Regions from separate parts of the Acidiphilium acidophilum genome, predicted to be linked through region 2. Evidence: predicted binding sites of a transcription regulator. Region 2 holds the regulator's gene; the other holds the start of a gene.

Region 1 (8,029 bases), 2.4 Mb from region 2:
TGGGACATGGTTTCGGGCGCGAGCGACCAGAGGCGGCGGGGCAGTTGTTCGACGCCGCCGACCACGAGCCGGTGCTCGTCATCCGCACCGGTTGCGACGACGCGGAGAATTTCGAGGATCGAATTGGGGAAGTCGGTATCCCAGCCGCCGGTGCCGAAACCGACCTGACCGAACACTTCGCGGGCGCGAAAGCCGAGCTCGCGGAAGGAGCGGGATTTGGCGATGAAGCCGGAGAAACTCTCCTCGTCGAGGTTTTCGACCAGATGATGCCAGAGGCGGCGGATGGTCGCGGTGTCGCGATGGCGGATCGCGGTGGTGAGTTCGGTGTAATGGGCACCTTCCTCCAGTGCTTCGGCCCAGGCGCGTTCGACTTCGGTGAAGAGTTTGGGAAGATCGTCCTTGGTGCGGGCGTAGTGCCGGATCCCGGCAAGCTCGATCACGGTGGATGGCGTGTCCGGCGCCAGGGGGTTGGGGAAACCGACGGTTTCGATACCGACCTTGTCGAAATAGTGGAACAGGGCGCGGGAGGAGGGTGGAAACCGCATCGCGCCGAGTTCGGCATAGGCCCCTGCCCCGTCCTTGAACGGTTCGGAGCGCAGGCGACCGCCGATCCGGTCGCTTTCATACAGGACCGGCTTGAGACCGAGCTTCATCAGCTCGTGGCCCGCGACGATGCCGGCGATTCCCGCACCGATGATCGCGATTTCGGTGCCGTGCGCGGCGGCGGGAAGCTGACCGAGACCGGCCCGGTGGGACAGGAACTCATCATAGGCGAAGGGGAAATCGGGGCCGAACATGGTGACCGGCGCGATCATGTCGCGAGGCTCCGGTAGAGAGGCGCGCGGCGATCGGCCAGGAGCGGATCGCGGGCACGGATTTCGGCCTGATGCGCGGGATCGATCGTGGCCGTGATCAGCGCGGGACCGTCGGCAGCCTTGGCGAGCACCGCGCCATCCGGCCCGCAGATCGAGGATTTGCCGATATAGGCGAGCCCGTCCTCGCTGCCGCAATGGTTGGCGTAGGCGATGAACACCTGATTTTCATAGGCGCGGGTCGGGATCAGGTGATCGGCCACGATATCGTAGGGCGGCATCAGCGCGGTCGGGACCAGAACGAGGTCGGCCCCGGCGATGGCGAGGGCGCGGGCGGTTTCGGGGAATTCGATGTCGTAGCAGATCGCGAGACCGAGCTTCAGGCCGCGCCAGGAAACGACCGAGAAGCGATCGCCCCGGAGGCTGAACATGGCGCGGTCGAGCGCGCCGAACAGATGAATTTTCCGGTAGATCAGGAGGATGTCGCCGGTGGCATCGATCAGGGCGGCACTGTTGGCGATGTGTTCATCCGCGCGTTCGGGAAAGCCGAGGCAGATCGCGGTGCCGTGGGCGCGGGCGATGGCGCGGAGGCGATCGAACGTTTCATCGTCCGGCGTCATCGCGAGGCTGCGGGCGCGGGCGGCGCCGAGATTGTAGCCGGTGCAGAACAATTCGGGCAGGACGAGCAGGTCCGCCTGCGCGGCGCGGGCCCGGCGCGCGGTGGCATCGAGCAGGTCCAGCGCCGCTGCGGGATCGGCGAAACATCCCGCCGTCTGGCTGATCGCGATGGTCAGGGTCATGGGCAAGGCATAGGAGCAGGCCGGGGCGGAGGCAACGCCCCCGCCGGCCACGGATCGGTTCGGCAGCGTCACATCGCGTTGAGGACGAGATGCGCGCCGCGCCGGCTGACGGCACCCATGCGCGCACCGTGGCTGCCCGAGGCCATGATGATGTCGCCGGGGGCGATCAGGTCGCCGGCTTCGGCGAAATAGGTCTCGCCATCGAGCGCGGCCAGTTGTTCCTCGCCGGCGCGATAATGCCAGAGGGTGAAGCCGTTCGCGTAGGCGAGGACGGAAAGGTTGCGCAGGTTGAATGCCATGTAGGTCTCCTTGGGATTGCGGGTGGAATTTCGCTCGTTTCTAAGAACTTAGTCCTAGCGTGGGGAAAATTTTTTCGGGTGCCGGGTCAGGCCCGAGGTCGAAGCCGGCGACGATGCCCTGCCGGCGGAGCGTGTAATCGAGCACGAACATCGCCTGCTGCCACTGGTGCCAGTCGCTGCGGTCGGCGCGGCGGGGCCGGGGTGGCGGGCGGCCGCGATCGCCCCAGCGGCGCAGAACCTCGGCGTGGACCACATCGATCCGGCCCGCGCGATAAAGGCGCTGGAGGCAGACGAGGATGGTTTCGGGCCGGCAGGGTGCGGCAGCTTCGAGCGGCGAGGGTTTTCCGGCGCGTCGTGCGGCGAGACAGGCGGCGGTCCAGAGCCAGGCGCGCTCCGCCGAGGTGAATGGTTTGATTTCGTTCGGTAATTCCGCTGAACGGGCGGCGCCGATATCGAAGGGCATGGGGAACTCCGTGTGAACATAACAAGAACAAGTTAACCGGAGGTTGTGGGCTACGCAAGCGAAAAACGGAGTTTGTTCCTAAAAAATACTTCCCAAGATGGCAGAATCCGTTAAGAACAAGCGGATGCGACACGAAGATATCTGGCGGGCGATCGATACACTGGCGGCGGAACGGGGGTTGTCCACCTCGGGTCTGGCCAAGCGGGCGGGACTCGACCCGACCAGTTTCAACCCCTCGAAACGCCGGACCAACGAGGGCAAGCTGCGCTGGCCGTCGACCGAGAGCATCGCCAAGGTGCTGATCGCGACCGGGGCGGGGATCGATGCCTTCGCCGGGCTGGTGCAGGGGGCGCGGGCTTTGTCGCCGCCGCGCGCGGGAGCGCGGCGGGTGCCGGTGATCGGGCTGGCGCAGGCGGGGCAGGACGGGTTTTTCGACGATGGCGGCTATCCGACCGGGGGTGGCTGGGATCATGTCGCGTTGCCGCGCACCGAGGCGGCTTTGGCCGACGATCCGCACGCGTTCGGCCTGACGATCCATGGCGAATCGATGGAGCCGGTGTATCGCGAGGGGGACATCATTGTTGTGTCGCCCGCCGCCCCGGTGCGGACCGGTGACCGGGTGGTGGCGCGCACGGCGGAGGGCGAGGTGATGGCCAAGGTGCTGACGCGGCGCAGCGTCAAGCGGATCGAGTTGAGCAGTTTCAACCCCGAGCACCCGATGCGGAGTTTCGCCCCCGAGCAGATCGTCGCGATCCACCGGATCGTGTGGGCGACGCAGTAGAGGCGCGACGCGGCGGGGGATTGCGCCGGACCGGCGTTTCGGTATGCAGGCGCCATGCGATTGCCGATGCGCCATCTTCTGGGGATCGAGACTCTGCACCCGCGCGATATCTCGGCGTTGCTCGATCTGGCGGAAAGCTATGCGCTGCTCAACCGCTCCGGCAAGACCCGGCGGGACGTGCTGCGGGGGCGGACGCTGATCAATCTGTTCTTCGAGGATTCGACCCGGACCCGCACCAGTTTCGAACTTGCGGGCAAGCGGCTGGGCGCGGATGTGATCAACATGTCGGTCTCGACCTCGTCGGTCTCCAAGGGCGAGACCCTGCTCGATACGGCGGCGACGCTGAATGCGATGAATTGCGATCTGCTGGTGGTGCGCCACAAGGCCTCGGGCGCGCCGGCATTGCTGGCGCAGAAGGTGGATGCCGCGGTGATCAATGCCGGGGATGGCATGCACGAGCACCCGACCCAGGCGCTGCTCGATGCGCTGACGATCCGCCGCCACAAGGGAACGCTGGAAGGCCTGACCATCGCGATCTGCGGCGATATCGCGCATTCGCGGGTGGCGCGCTCGAACATATTGCTGCTGACCGCGATGGGCAGCAGGGTGCGGGTGGTCGGGCCGCCGACGCTGATCCCGTCGGGGATCGAGCAGTTCGGGGTGAGCGTGTTTCACGATATGCGCGAGGGGTTGCGCGACGCCGATATTGTTATGGCGCTGCGGTTGCAGACCGAGCGGATGAGCGGCGGAATGATCCCGAGCGCGCGGGAGTTTTTCAGCTTCTACGGGCTGGATGCCGCGAAGCTGGCATTCGCGAAGCCGGACGCGCTGGTGATGCATCCGGGGCCGATGAACCGGGGTGTCGAAATCGACAGCCAGGTGGCCGATGACGTCACGCGCTCGGTAATCCGCGAACAGGTCGAGATGGGGGTGGCGGTGCGGATGGCGGTGCTCGATGTGCTGGCGCGGACGGCGCTGCGCAATGCGTGACACGCTGATCATCGGCGCGCGGATCATCGATCCGGCCTCCGGGCACGATGCGGTGGGCGATTGCCTGCTGCGCGGCGGGACGATCGCGGATTTCGGGGCGGGGCTCGGGCGGCCCGAGGGTGCGGCGATCGTGGAGGGTGCGGATTGCGTGCTGTGTCCGGGGTTGGTGGATGTGCGCGCCTCGCTCGGCGAACCGGGGTTCGAGTATCGCGAGACGATCGGCTCGGCGGCGCTGGCGGCGAGCGCGGGCGGGATCACCACGATCGCGGTGCTGCCGGACAACGCGCCGCCGACCGACGATCCGGCGCTGGTGCGGGCACTCGCGGGTGCGGGCGAGGCGACCGGGCGGATCACCATCGCGCCCTATGGGGCGGCGACGCGCGGGTGCAGGGGCGAGAGCATCGCGGAATACGGGCTGCTGCGGGCGGCGGGGGCGATCGCGTTTTCCGACGGGGCGCGGGCGATCGGGTCAGCCGGGTTGATGCGGCGGGCACTGTCGTATGCGCGCGGGTTCGGGGCGATGATCGTGCAGCATCCCGAGGAGCCGAGCCTGGCCGCCGGCGGGGCGGCGACCTCGGGGGCGCGGGCGACGCTGATGGGGTTGCCGGGGATACCGGTATGCGCCGAAGCGATGATGGTGGCGCGCGATATCATGCTGGTGGAATTGACCGGCGGGGCGGTGCATTTCGCGCATGTCTCGACCGGGGCGGCGCTGGCGCTGATCCGGGCGGCGAAATCGCGCGGGCTGGCGGTGAGTTGCGATACCGCGCCGCCCTATTTCGATCTGAACGAAACCGCGATCGGCGATTTCCGGAGCTACGCCAAGCTGTCGCCGCCGTTGCGGACCGAGGACGACCGGCTGGCGGTGGTGGCGGCGCTGGCGGATGGCACGATCGATGCCGTCGCTTCGGATCATCAGCCGCGCGATGCCGATGACAAGCGCCTGCCGTTTGCCGAGGCGGCGCCGGGCGGTGCGGGGCTCGCGACCTTGCTCGCGATCACGCTGGCGCAGGTGCAGTCCGGTGCGTTGGGGCTGAATACGGCGCTGTCGCTGCTGACCGATCGTCCGGCGCGGCGGTTCGGGCTGGGGGCGGGGCGGATCGCGAAGGGAAGGCCTGCCGATCTGTGCCTGTTCGCGCCGGACCGCTCCTGGCGGATCGAGGCGGGCCGGCTGCCGGGCAAGGCGCAGAACACGCCGTTCGACGGGCGGGCGGTCGAGGGCGTGGTGGTCGGGACCTGGAAAGCCGGTGTGAGGGTGTTCGGATGATCGTTCTGGCGGCATTGGCGGGTTATCTGCTGGGGGCGGTGCCGTTCGGGCTGATCCTGACCCGCGCCGCCGGGCTCGGCGATGTGCGCAAGATCGGCTCGGGCAATATCGGGGCGACCAATGTGCTGCGGACCGGGCGGAAAGGGCTGGCGGCGCTCACGCTGGTGCTCGACGCGCTGAAGGGCGTGGTCGCGGTGTTGCTGATGCACAATGAAGGGCGCTGGCTGGTGGTGATCGCCGGGTTGTTCGCGGTGATCGGCCATCTGTATCCGGTGTGGCTGCGCTTCAAGGGCGGCAAGGGGGTTGCGGTCGGACTCGGTGTGTTGCTGGCGCAGGCCTTCGTGGTCGGTCTGATCGCCTGCGCGGTCTGGCTCGGCATGGCGGTGTGGCGGAAATATTCCTCGCTCGCGGCATTGACCGCGTTTGCCACTGCGCCGGTCGTGGCGCTGATACTGGGCGATGGGCCGGTGGCGCTCGGGGCGGTCGTGATCGCGGCGTTGGTGGTTTACAAGCATCGCGCCAATATCGCGCGGCTGCGTGCCGGGACCGAACCGCGGATCAAGCTCGGGGCGTGATCGACCGGGTCGCCCTGCTGCGGCTGATCCGCACCGAGGGGGTCGGGCCGCAAACCTACCGGCGCCTGCGGGCGCGGTTCGACACGCCGGAAGAGGCGCTGGCCGCGATCCCGGCGCTGGCGCGGGCCGGCGGGCGGGCGAAGGCGCCGTTCGTGCCGAACGCCGGGGATGTCCGGCGCGAGATCGACCGGTTCGATACGCTTGGCGCGACGTTGCTGTTTTTGGGCGAGCCGGATTATCCGAAGCTGCTGGCGCTGCTGCCGGATGCGCCGCCGATGATCGCGGTGCTCGGCGATGTCGCCATTCTGCACAAACCCATCGTCGCGGTGGTCGGGGCGCGCAATGCCTCGGTCAATGGCTGCCGCGTTGCCGCCGATATTGCGGCGGAGCTTGCGGCGTCCGGACGGCCGATCGCCTCCGGCCTCGCGCGCGGGATCGACGCGGCGGCGCATGTCGCGGCGTTGCGCACCGGCACCACGATTGCGGCGATCCCCGGCGGGTTGGACGTGGTCTATCCGCCCGAGCACAAGGCGCTCCAGGCGGAGATCGCCGAGCGCGGCGTGCTGATCGCGGAAGCACCGCCGGGGACCGCGCCGATGGCGCGGCATTTTCCCAAGCGCAACCGCATCATCGCCGGGCTCGCCCTCGGGGTCGTGGTGATCGAGGCCGCCCTCCGCTCGGGCAGCCTGATCACCGCGCGCTATGCGCTGGATTACGGGCGCGAGTTGTTCGCGGTACCGGGCTCGCCGCTCGATGCGCGGGCGCGCGGCACCAACGATCTGATCCGGCAGGGCGCGCATCTGACGGAATCCGCCGGGGACGTGCTGATGAACCTGCCGGACCGGCCCGGCGCGCTGTTCGCCGATACGCGGATCGCCCCGGCCCCGCCCGGCTTCGCTGAACCGGTAGCTCTGCTCGAATCCGGCGCATCGGAGCTGGATCGGGCGCGGCGCGACATCCCCAGGTTGTTATCCGCCAGTCCGGTCCCGGTTGACGAATTGGCGCTGCACTGCCAGTTCTCCCCGTCCGCCCTGGTTGCCGTGCTGATGGAACTGGAACTCGCCGGACGGATCGAGACTTTGCCTGGCAATAAAATCGGGCTGCTCCTCGCCCCCTGAACTGGAAAAATCTTCCGAGATGAACGCAATCGTCGTCGTCGAATCACCGGCCAAGGCCAAGACGATCAACAAATATCTCGGCGACGGGTTCACCGTGCTGGCCTCGTTCGGCCATGTCCGTGACCTGCCGGCGCGGGACGGTTCGGTGCGCCCGGACGAGGATTTCGCGATGTCCTGGGAAGAGGATGCGCGGGGCGACAAGCAGGTGGCGGCGATTGCCAAGGCGCTCAAGGGCGCCGACACCCTGTATCTGGCGACCGACCCGGATCGGGAAGGCGAGGCGATTTCCTGGCACGTGCGGGCGATGCTGGAGGCGCGGCATTCGCTGAAGGGCAAGATCGTCCGGCGGATCACCTTCAACGAGATCACCAAATCGGCGGTCCAGGCCGCGATGCGGGCACCGCGCGAACTCGATACCCCGCTGATCGAGGCGTATCTGGCGCGCCGGGCGCTGGATTATCTGGTGGGGTTCACCCTCTCGCCGGTGCTGTGGCGCAAGCTGCCCGGCAGCAAGTCGGCGGGGCGGGTGCAGTCGGTCGCGCTGCGGCTGATCTGCGAGCGGGAAGCCGAGATCGAGGTTTTCCGCAATCGCGAATACTGGACGATCGAGGCCGGATTCACCACGCCGGGCGGGGCTCCGTTCCATGCCCGGCTGACCCATCTGAACGGCAGGAAGCTCGATCAGTTCGATCTGCCGAACGAGGCGGCGGCAATGGCCGCGAAGGCTGCGGTCGAGCGCGGCGCGTTTTCGGTCGTCGCGGTCGAAAAAAAGCGCACGCGGCGCAATCCGCCGCCACCCTTCACCACCTCGACGCTCCAGCAGGATGCCTCGCGCAAGCTGCACATGACGGCGCAGCAGATCATGCGGACGGCGCAGCAGCTTTACGAGGGGGTCGAGATCGGCGGCGAAACCGTGGGTCTGAT
Region 2 (8,029 bases):
TTCTGAAAGATTGGTCGTGAGGCATCGCCCCGCCACGGTCCCGCACAAGCCGGGCTCCGAACGGAACCGATATCTGGCCTTCGCTTTTTGCTGGGGCGACGTTCTGTTCGAATTGGATCGGCATTACGCGATCTCCTACGTGTCCAGCACGTGCGAGGCCGTGCTGGGATGCGGTAGCGACACGTTGATCGGCCTGGATTTTCGGGATGTTGTCGCCCCGGTCGACAGGCTTGTCATAGAGCCCTGGTTGAAGCGTCTGCCGGAGGTCGGTCGTGCGATGATAGAGACAATCACGCTGAGCGGCCCGGGCGCCGCACCGCTATGGGTTTCGCTGGCGGCAAACTGCCTCGATAGCGAGGAAGGGACGATCCATATCGCGTTGCAGCGACGCGACACCGGCGCGCATGCGATAAAAACCCCGACTCTGGATCCGGCCTCCCGGCTCGCTGACTGTACCAGTTTTGTCGATCGTGTTGCCGAGCGGATCAAGCGCGGTCACGCCGCAGGTATGGTTCCCGAACTCACGCTGGTGGTAATGCCCGACCTGCATGACCTGCGCCAGAGGTTGGGCGCTGGCCAGGACGGCATGCTGGAAGCGGTTGGCACCGCTTTGAAGGCCCGATCGATCGAAGAAGACATGGCGGCGCGGATCGGTGACGACACATTTTCGCTCCTGCACGAGGCGGGGGCGCCGATCGATCAGTTGATCCGTCAGCTCGAGGCGATCACCAGAGCCGCAGACCCGGCCGGCATCGGCCTGACCATCGATGCTTCGACCCTCGCGATCGATACCGTAATGGTGGCCGAGGTGGATCTCGCACTCGCCCTGACGCACACGCTGCGTCGTTTCGGTGCAGCGTCCGGTACCGATCTGCGCACGATGGCGAACAACCTGCGCAGCGCGTTCCAGAATTCGGTCATAACGGTCGGAAGCATCAAGCGGGCAATCAACGAGCAATCGTTCACCGTGGTGTTCCAGCCCATCGTGCAGATCAACACTGGTCGGATCCATCATTTCGAGGCGCTGTGCCGCTTTGAGGCCCAGGATCAGGAATCACCCTTCACGACCATTCAGGTCGCCGAGGAGCTTGGCCTGATCGCGGCCTTCGACCTCGCGATGGTCCGCAAGGTCATCGCCTGGCTCTTCACCCGACCGCTTAACAACGCGCGCGAGCGGATCGCGGTCAACGTATCAGGCTATTCGATCGAACAGGCCGCCTATACCGAGGCGCTGCTAAACCTGCTCGCGGAAAATGACTGGCTCCGCGGACGGCTGATGTTTGAAATCACAGAAAGCGCACGGATCGCCAATCTGGAGACGGCGGATCGCTTCATCCAGGCGCTACGGCAGCGTGGATTTCAGGTCAGCCTCGATGATTTCGGGGCCGGTGCGGCGTCGTTCCAATATCTGTCGGTCCTTGATGTCGATGTCGTCAAACTGGATGGGTCCGCAGTGCGGAACGCCCAGAAAGCCCAGAAAGGGCGGGCTTTTCTGTCGGCCCTGACCGAGCTCTGCCGGCGCATGGGAATCGAGACCATCGCCGAAATGGTCGACACGCCCGAGACGCTGCAATTCGTGCGCGACTGCGGTTGCAATTACGTCCAGGGCTATCTGTTCGGCAGGCCCACCAAAGAGATCAATGATTTTCATCCGCTACCTAACCGGATACTGTTTACAGCACGATGACATCTGTGCGTTTTCCGTGATACCGGCCTGAGGGTCCGTTGCTCTGAAGCGGGATAGGGTGGTGCGGTGGCGTTATCCAACGCACCTGGATTGAAACGGTCATCAGACAGGAAGCTTTATATAACTGACCATCCGCGCCACCGCCGCCACAACCCCGGCCGTCTCCGCATCGACCTGTCCGTCCACGCGCGCCGGGCGGAACCGGCGCTGAAACGCCGCCACCACCAGGTCGTGTTTCAGGTCCATATCGTAGCCGATCGCGGCGAGTTCCGTCGCGGTATCGCCGTGTGGGCCGATGTCATCGGCCCAGAACCCGATGCCGTGCGCCGCGAGGTGTGCCCAGGGAAACAATTCGCCGGGGTCCTGCTTCCGGTCGGGCGCGATGTCGGAATGTGCCACTATGTTCCGCGCCGGAATCGGGTGGCGTTCGAGTAGGCCCCGGCACAGCCGGATCACGGCTTCGATCTGCACATCGGGAAATGGCACATAGCCGAATTCGTGGCCGGGATTGACGATTTCGATCCCGATCGAGCGATCGTTCAACCCCCGCACCCCGCGCCAATAGCTCACCCCGGCATGCCAGGCCCGCCGCTCCTCATCCACCAGCGCGATCAATGTCCCATCGGTCTCGACCACGTAATGCGATGAAACCCGCGCAGCCGGGTCGCACAACCGCGCGATCGCATCGGCCCCGCTGCGCATCCCGGTATAATGCAGCACCAGATGATCGATCACCGCCCCATCGGGCCGGTCGTCGTGATTGGGCGACCTCACAAACCCCGCTCGCGCTTGATATCGTCCCAGGCGGCATTGATCCGCGCCACCCGGTCGGTCGCCCGTGCGGCGAATTCCGGCGGGACCCCGCGCGCCGCGAGCTGATCGGGGTGATTTTCCCGCATCAGCTGTTTCCAATGCGCCCGGATCGCCTCGCTGCTCGCATCGCGCCCGATCCCGAGCACGACATACGGATCGCCTTCGGATAGCGCGTAGGAGGAGGGATTCTCCGCCCGCGCCCGCGCCGCCGCATCGAGCCCGAACGCCACGCCGATCCGGGTGAGCATATCCGCCTCACGCCCGTTGATCGGCTCATCCGCCCGCGCAATCGCGTATAACGCCCCCAGCACCTGTTCGAGCGCAAGCCGGTTATCCGCGAAACTCTCGCCGAGCTGCCTTGCATAGGGCTCGAACCCCGCCGAATCGTTGCGCGCCTGATCGAACAACCGCCCGATCATCGGCACCGCCGCGTCCTCGATCCGGAACTGCCGCTTGAACGCATCGATCTCGGCGCGATTGACCGGCCCGTCGCATTTGGCAAGCTTCGCGGCCAGCACCGTCGCCGCAATCGCGAACACCTGCTCCCGCCGCCCGATCATGGCCGCCAGCCGCGCGGAATCGAGCGGCAAGGCCCGCCCCAGCCGCGCCCCGAACGATCCGAGATCGCCGGTATCCGCCGCGTGGCCAAGCGCCGCCCCCGCAATCGCGCCCACCGGCCCGCCGAACGCAAACCCGGCCACGCCGCCGATCACCTTACCCCATACTGCCATTCCCCCCATATCGGGTGGCTGGCCCGTAAGGTCAAAGGGCGATCTGCACCGGTATCAATATCGCCGCATCAGCGCCACCAGCCGCCCCTGCACCTTCACCCGCTCGGCAGGGAAAATCCGCGTCTCGTGGCGCACATTGGCCGGTTCCAGCGCCGTCGAATTGCCCCGCCGCCGCAACCGCTTCAGCGTTACCTCGTTGTCGTCGATCAGTGCCACGACGATCTGCCCGGTCTCGGCGGTCTCGCCTTTGCGGATGATCGCGGTATCGCCATCGAGAATCCCCGCCTCGATCATCGAATCCCCCACCACTTCCAGCGCGTAGTGATCGCCCTGCCCGATAAAGGCGATCGGCACCTCGATCTCGGCCTGATGCTCCCGCAGCGCCTCGATCGGCTGGCCCGCGGCAATCCGCCCGTAGAGCGGCAGGCTCACCGCCGCCACCTCCGCCGCCGCCCGCGCGCCCTGGAACCGCTGCGAAAAATCGCCCCGGATCACATTCGGCGCGAATTTGGCATCGCCCCGCTCCGCCGGCACGCTGTCCGCCGGCAGCCTGATCACCTCCAGCGCCCGCGCCCGGTGCTTGTGCCGGCGCAGAAACCCGCGCTCCTCCAGCGCCCCGATCAATCGATGAATGCCCGATTTCGATTTCAGATCGAGCCCGTCCTTCATCTCCTCGAAACTCGGCGAACAGCCGGTCCGCCGCAGATGCTGGTCGATGAACACCAGCAGCTCATATTGCTTGCGCGTCAGCATCATTCCCTCGTCCGAAAACCCCGAACCGACCCGAACCGCCCCTGCGGCCCGGACCATCGCGTCATCCCCACCGGGAACAAAGCGCTAACATGATGTTCTATGAATCGAACCCGCGTCGCGTCAAGAGCCTCGCGGCAAAATAATCACCTTCTGTTCTCGATCGGTTACCCTTGCCACGCCCCCGCCCGGTCCGCCAAGTGCCGCCATGGCCATCCTCTCGATCCAGTCCCAGGTTCTCAACGGCAGCGTCGGCAATACCGCTGCCGCCTTCATCTACGCCCGCCTTGGCCTCGAAGTCTGGCCCCTGCCATCGGTCATCCTCTCGCACCATCCCGGCCACGGCGGCAGCGAAGGCGGCCCGGTGAAACAGGCCCGCCTCGCCGCCCTCGTCACCGGCCTCGCCGCGCGCGGTGCCTTCGCCCGCTGCGAGGCCGTGGTCTCCGGCTATCTCGGCGCCGAAGCCGCCGTCCCGGTAGTCACCGATGCCATCGCCCGCGCCCGCGCGTCCCATCCCGGCGCGCTCTACTTCTGCGATCCGGTCCTGGGCGATTCCGGCCGGATCTACGTCCCCCATGCCCTGGTCGACGCCACCCGCACCCACCTCCTGCCGCGCGCCGACATCGCCACCCCCAACCCGTTCGAACTCGAAATCCTCACCGGCCTGCCCGTGCCGGACCGCGCCCACGCCTTCCGCGCCATGGCGCAACTCGGCCCCGGCCTCGTCATCCTCACCGGCTTCACCGGCACCGACACCACCCCCGGCACCCTCGACATCCTGATGCTCGAAGCCGGAAACCCGTACCATCACACCGTCGAAGCCCTGCCGCGCCCCTTTTCCGGCGCGGGCGATGCCTTCTCCGCCCTGTTCCTCGCCGCTTATCTGCCCCACCGCAACGCCCGGCGCGCCCTCGCCGCCGCCGCCGCCGCCAGTGCCGCCCTCCTCGCCGCCACCGCGTCTGGCGGTCACGACGAACTCGCCATCGTCCCCGCCCAACACCTCTGGACCGCCGCTTTCGCCGCCGCCACCGCAACGGAAACATGACAACGGCGCCATGCGATGAAATTTTGTTGATTCAGATCGCTCATCCGGCATATATTCATAAGTCTATATCTTCCGGTGGAAATTCGCCGGCGCCCGCCCGGGTTTCCGGGCATCAATCCTTGGGAGGATGATGATGACAACAATGGCATCTCTGCTGAAACGCAAACCCGTCTCCGTGATCGCCGTCCCGCCGGACTCGAAAATCCGCGAAGTCGTGCTGGTCCTCGCCGAAAAGCGCATCGGCGCGGTGGTCGTTCAGTCCGCCAACCAGGATCTCCTCGGCATCCTTTCGGAACGCGACGTGGTCCGCAGCCTCGCCGCCAACGGTCCCGCCACGCTCGACATGGTCACCAGCCAGCTCATGACCCGCGCGCCGACCACCGCAACCCCGTCCACCACCATTTTCGAGGCCGAAACCCTGATGACCGACGGCCATTTCCGCCATCTCCCCATCGTGGACGGCGGCAAGCTCATCGGCGTGGTCAGCATCGGGGACGTCGTGGCCGGCCTGATGGACCAGCAGGCCCACGAAGTCCGCAGCCTGCGCAGCTACGTCACCGGCGGCATCGCCTAACCCGTATCCCGCCCGACACCGCAATAAAAAACGCCCGCCGGCATCACACCGGCGGGCGTTCCATATCGCGTGGAATCCGGCTTTACTGCGTGGTGGTATCGGTCCCCGGCATCTTCACCTTCGGCGGTGCCCCGAGATTGATCTGCTTCGGCGTGGTCTGCGAACCCGCAACCGCGCCGCCGACCGCCCCGATCCCGGCACCCGCCAGCGCGCCGATCGGCCCGCCGACCGCCCCGACCGCGGCACCCGCCGCCGCACCACCCGCCGCGCCGCCCTGGGCGCGTTCCGGCTGGCTGGTCCCACACCCGGCCAGCGCCAGCGCCATGCCGAGCGCCAGCGGCGCGGCAATAAGGGTTTTCTTGAAGGTCATATCGTTCATCCTTTCCGGAATTTTGGAGAGCCAACCTGTCGCCGCCTCGACGTCAGGAACCGTTGACGGACCGATATGGTGGTCACGACCCTCCATCGTATCAACCGCGCGACCCCGCACCCCACCCCGAATGAACGAAGTTTATGCCGTTGCTCATCCGAACCCGCAGCTACCTCACCGTCGGCGGCGGCAGCGGCTGCGACTCGACACCTTGCCCGCCATACCCGCCCGCCGGACTCAGCGATTGCGGCTGCCCATACGATTGTCCATACGATTGCCCACCCGATTGGGGATACGCCGTGGTCGGCTGCGCCTGATACGAATTGATCTGCTGGCGCAACCCCGGGCCGGAATAGCCCTGCGCCGGAGCCGCCTGCGGTGCCGCCCCGTAACTCCCGCCCGGCGCCGGCCCGACCTTGCCGACATTATCGAGATTGATCTGTTTCGGCGTCGTCGTCGAAGCGGTCAGCGCCCCGATCCCGCCGCCCACCGCCGCGCCCACCACAACCCCGATCGGCCCGCCGATCAGCCCGAACGCCGCCCCGGTCGCGGCGCCGCCCGCCGTCCCGGTGCCCATCCGGTGCGGCGCCTCGGTCCCGCATCCGGCCAGCAGCACGGCACTCGCCGCCAGCAACAGCACCGACCCCGCCAGCCCAGGCTTCAATCGCGACATCCTCGTCCCCTTCCGCTGATCCAATTTCGGTCCAACCCCGAACCGACCTATAATCGTCTTCCGTGGTAACATAAAGTTTTTCAGCCCCTTATACAAAAGCGTGAAGAGATTGTGTTAATTCCCCACAATGTCGCTCAACCGCAACCAGGACCGCGCCGCCCTCAGCCCGCCGCCGCCGATCGCCCCGCGCTGGTTCAGCCGGTTCAAAGGGCGCGCCCGCTTCGGCATGGCGGCCTTCATCCTCATCTACGCCCTCCTCGCGCTCAAACTGATCGACGCCACGATCATCGCCCCGATCAAGCCGAGCGCCGCCGTCCTCGCCGCCCAGCGCCCCGATTTCCGCACCATGCTCTCCGCGCCCGACCGCGCGCCCATCCTCGACCGCAACGGCCGCATCCTCGCCGTATCCCTCCCCGGTGCCGCCCTCTTCGCCGACCCGAAAGAAATCACCACCCCGAAACGCGACGCCGCCCGCCTCGAAACCGCACTTCCCATGCTGAACCAGGCCGAAATCGCCCACCGCCTCGGCCTCAGCCATTACGGCTTCGTCTATCTCGACCGCGATCTCACCGCCGCGCAGGAACTCGCGGTCAACCGCCTCGGCATCCCCGGCCTCTACTTCCAGCACGTCTGGATGCGCCACTACCCCGAAGGCAACCTCGCCGCCCACGTCCTCGGCGGCGTCACGCCGGACCAGCGCGGCATCGCCGGCATCGAGGATTATTTCGACCGCCGCCTGATCGCCCACCCCACCCAGCCCCTTCACCTCTCGATCGACCTCCGCGTCGAAGCCATCGTCCACCGCGAAGTCGCCCGCGCCATGGCCGACTACAAAGCCCGCGGCGCCTGCGGCATCGTCGAAAACATGTCCGGCCGCGTCGTCGCCATGGTCAGCCTGCCCGACTACAACGCTAACGACCTGCACGACGCCCCAACCCACGCCTTGTTCGACCGCTGCATCTCCGGCGACTACGAACCCGGCAGCGTCATGAAACTCATGACCATGCCCGCCGCCCTGCAATCCCGCCTCGTCGATTACTGGGACCGCTTCAACACCACCCACCCCCTCTTCGTCGACGGTTTTTCAGTCACCGACTACGAACCGGTCCATTACTGGCTCGCCATGCCCGCCATCCTCGCCTTCTCGTCCAATATCGGCGCGTCGCGCATCGCCACCATCATGGGCTCGAAAATCCAGCGCGCCTGGCTGCGCAAAATGGGCTTCTTCAGACCCTCCCCGATCCAGATGCCCGGCGTCCAACCCCCGATCTGGCACCCGAAAGACACCTGGAAACTCCTCACCACCATGACCGTGAGCTTCGGCAACGGCATCGCCATGGCCCCGATCATCCTGGTCAACGCCGTGGTGGCGGACGTCAACGGCGG

Evidence for each region. The regulator LexA, encoded in region 2, represses DNA repair genes until DNA is damaged. The targets are predictions, from matches to a motif close to TGTTCTANNTANGTTC.
Region 1: a site for LexA is predicted at 2,389-2,404, ahead of SIL87_RS05700 (S24 family peptidase). Genes of this name have one in related genera too.

What each region holds. Positions count from the first base shown of each region.
Region 1 covers NZ_JAWXYB010000018.1:642,968-650,996, reverse strand. The annotation lists gene SIL87_RS05720 (flavin monoamine oxidase family protein) at 1-815, opposite strand, end outside; gene SIL87_RS05715 (carbon-nitrogen hydrolase family protein) at 812-1,612, opposite strand; gene SIL87_RS05710 (hypothetical protein) at 1,681-1,911, opposite strand; gene SIL87_RS05705 (hypothetical protein) at 1,952-2,374, opposite strand; gene SIL87_RS05700 (S24 family peptidase) at 2,499-3,155, shown strand; gene SIL87_RS05695 (aspartate carbamoyltransferase catalytic subunit) at 3,210-4,145, shown strand; gene SIL87_RS05690 (dihydroorotase) at 4,138-5,412, shown strand; gene plsY (glycerol-3-phosphate 1-O-acyltransferase PlsY) at 5,409-5,987, shown strand; gene dprA (DNA-processing protein DprA) at 5,984-7,105, shown strand; gene topA (type I DNA topoisomerase) at 7,125-8,029, shown strand, end outside.
Region 2 covers NZ_JAWXYB010000018.1:3,087,367-3,095,395, forward strand. The annotation lists gene SIL87_RS17330 (EAL domain-containing protein) at 17-1,687, shown strand; gene SIL87_RS17335 (N-acetylmuramoyl-L-alanine amidase) at 1,790-2,461, opposite strand; gene SIL87_RS17340 (TerB family tellurite resistance protein) at 2,458-3,231, opposite strand; gene lexA (transcriptional repressor LexA) at 3,286-3,984, opposite strand; gene pdxY (pyridoxal kinase) at 4,190-5,026, shown strand; gene SIL87_RS17355 (CBS domain-containing protein) at 5,169-5,600, shown strand; gene SIL87_RS17360 (hypothetical protein) at 5,683-5,979, opposite strand; gene SIL87_RS17365 (hypothetical protein) at 6,140-6,643, opposite strand; gene SIL87_RS17370 (peptidoglycan D,D-transpeptidase FtsI family protein) at 6,771-8,029, shown strand, end outside.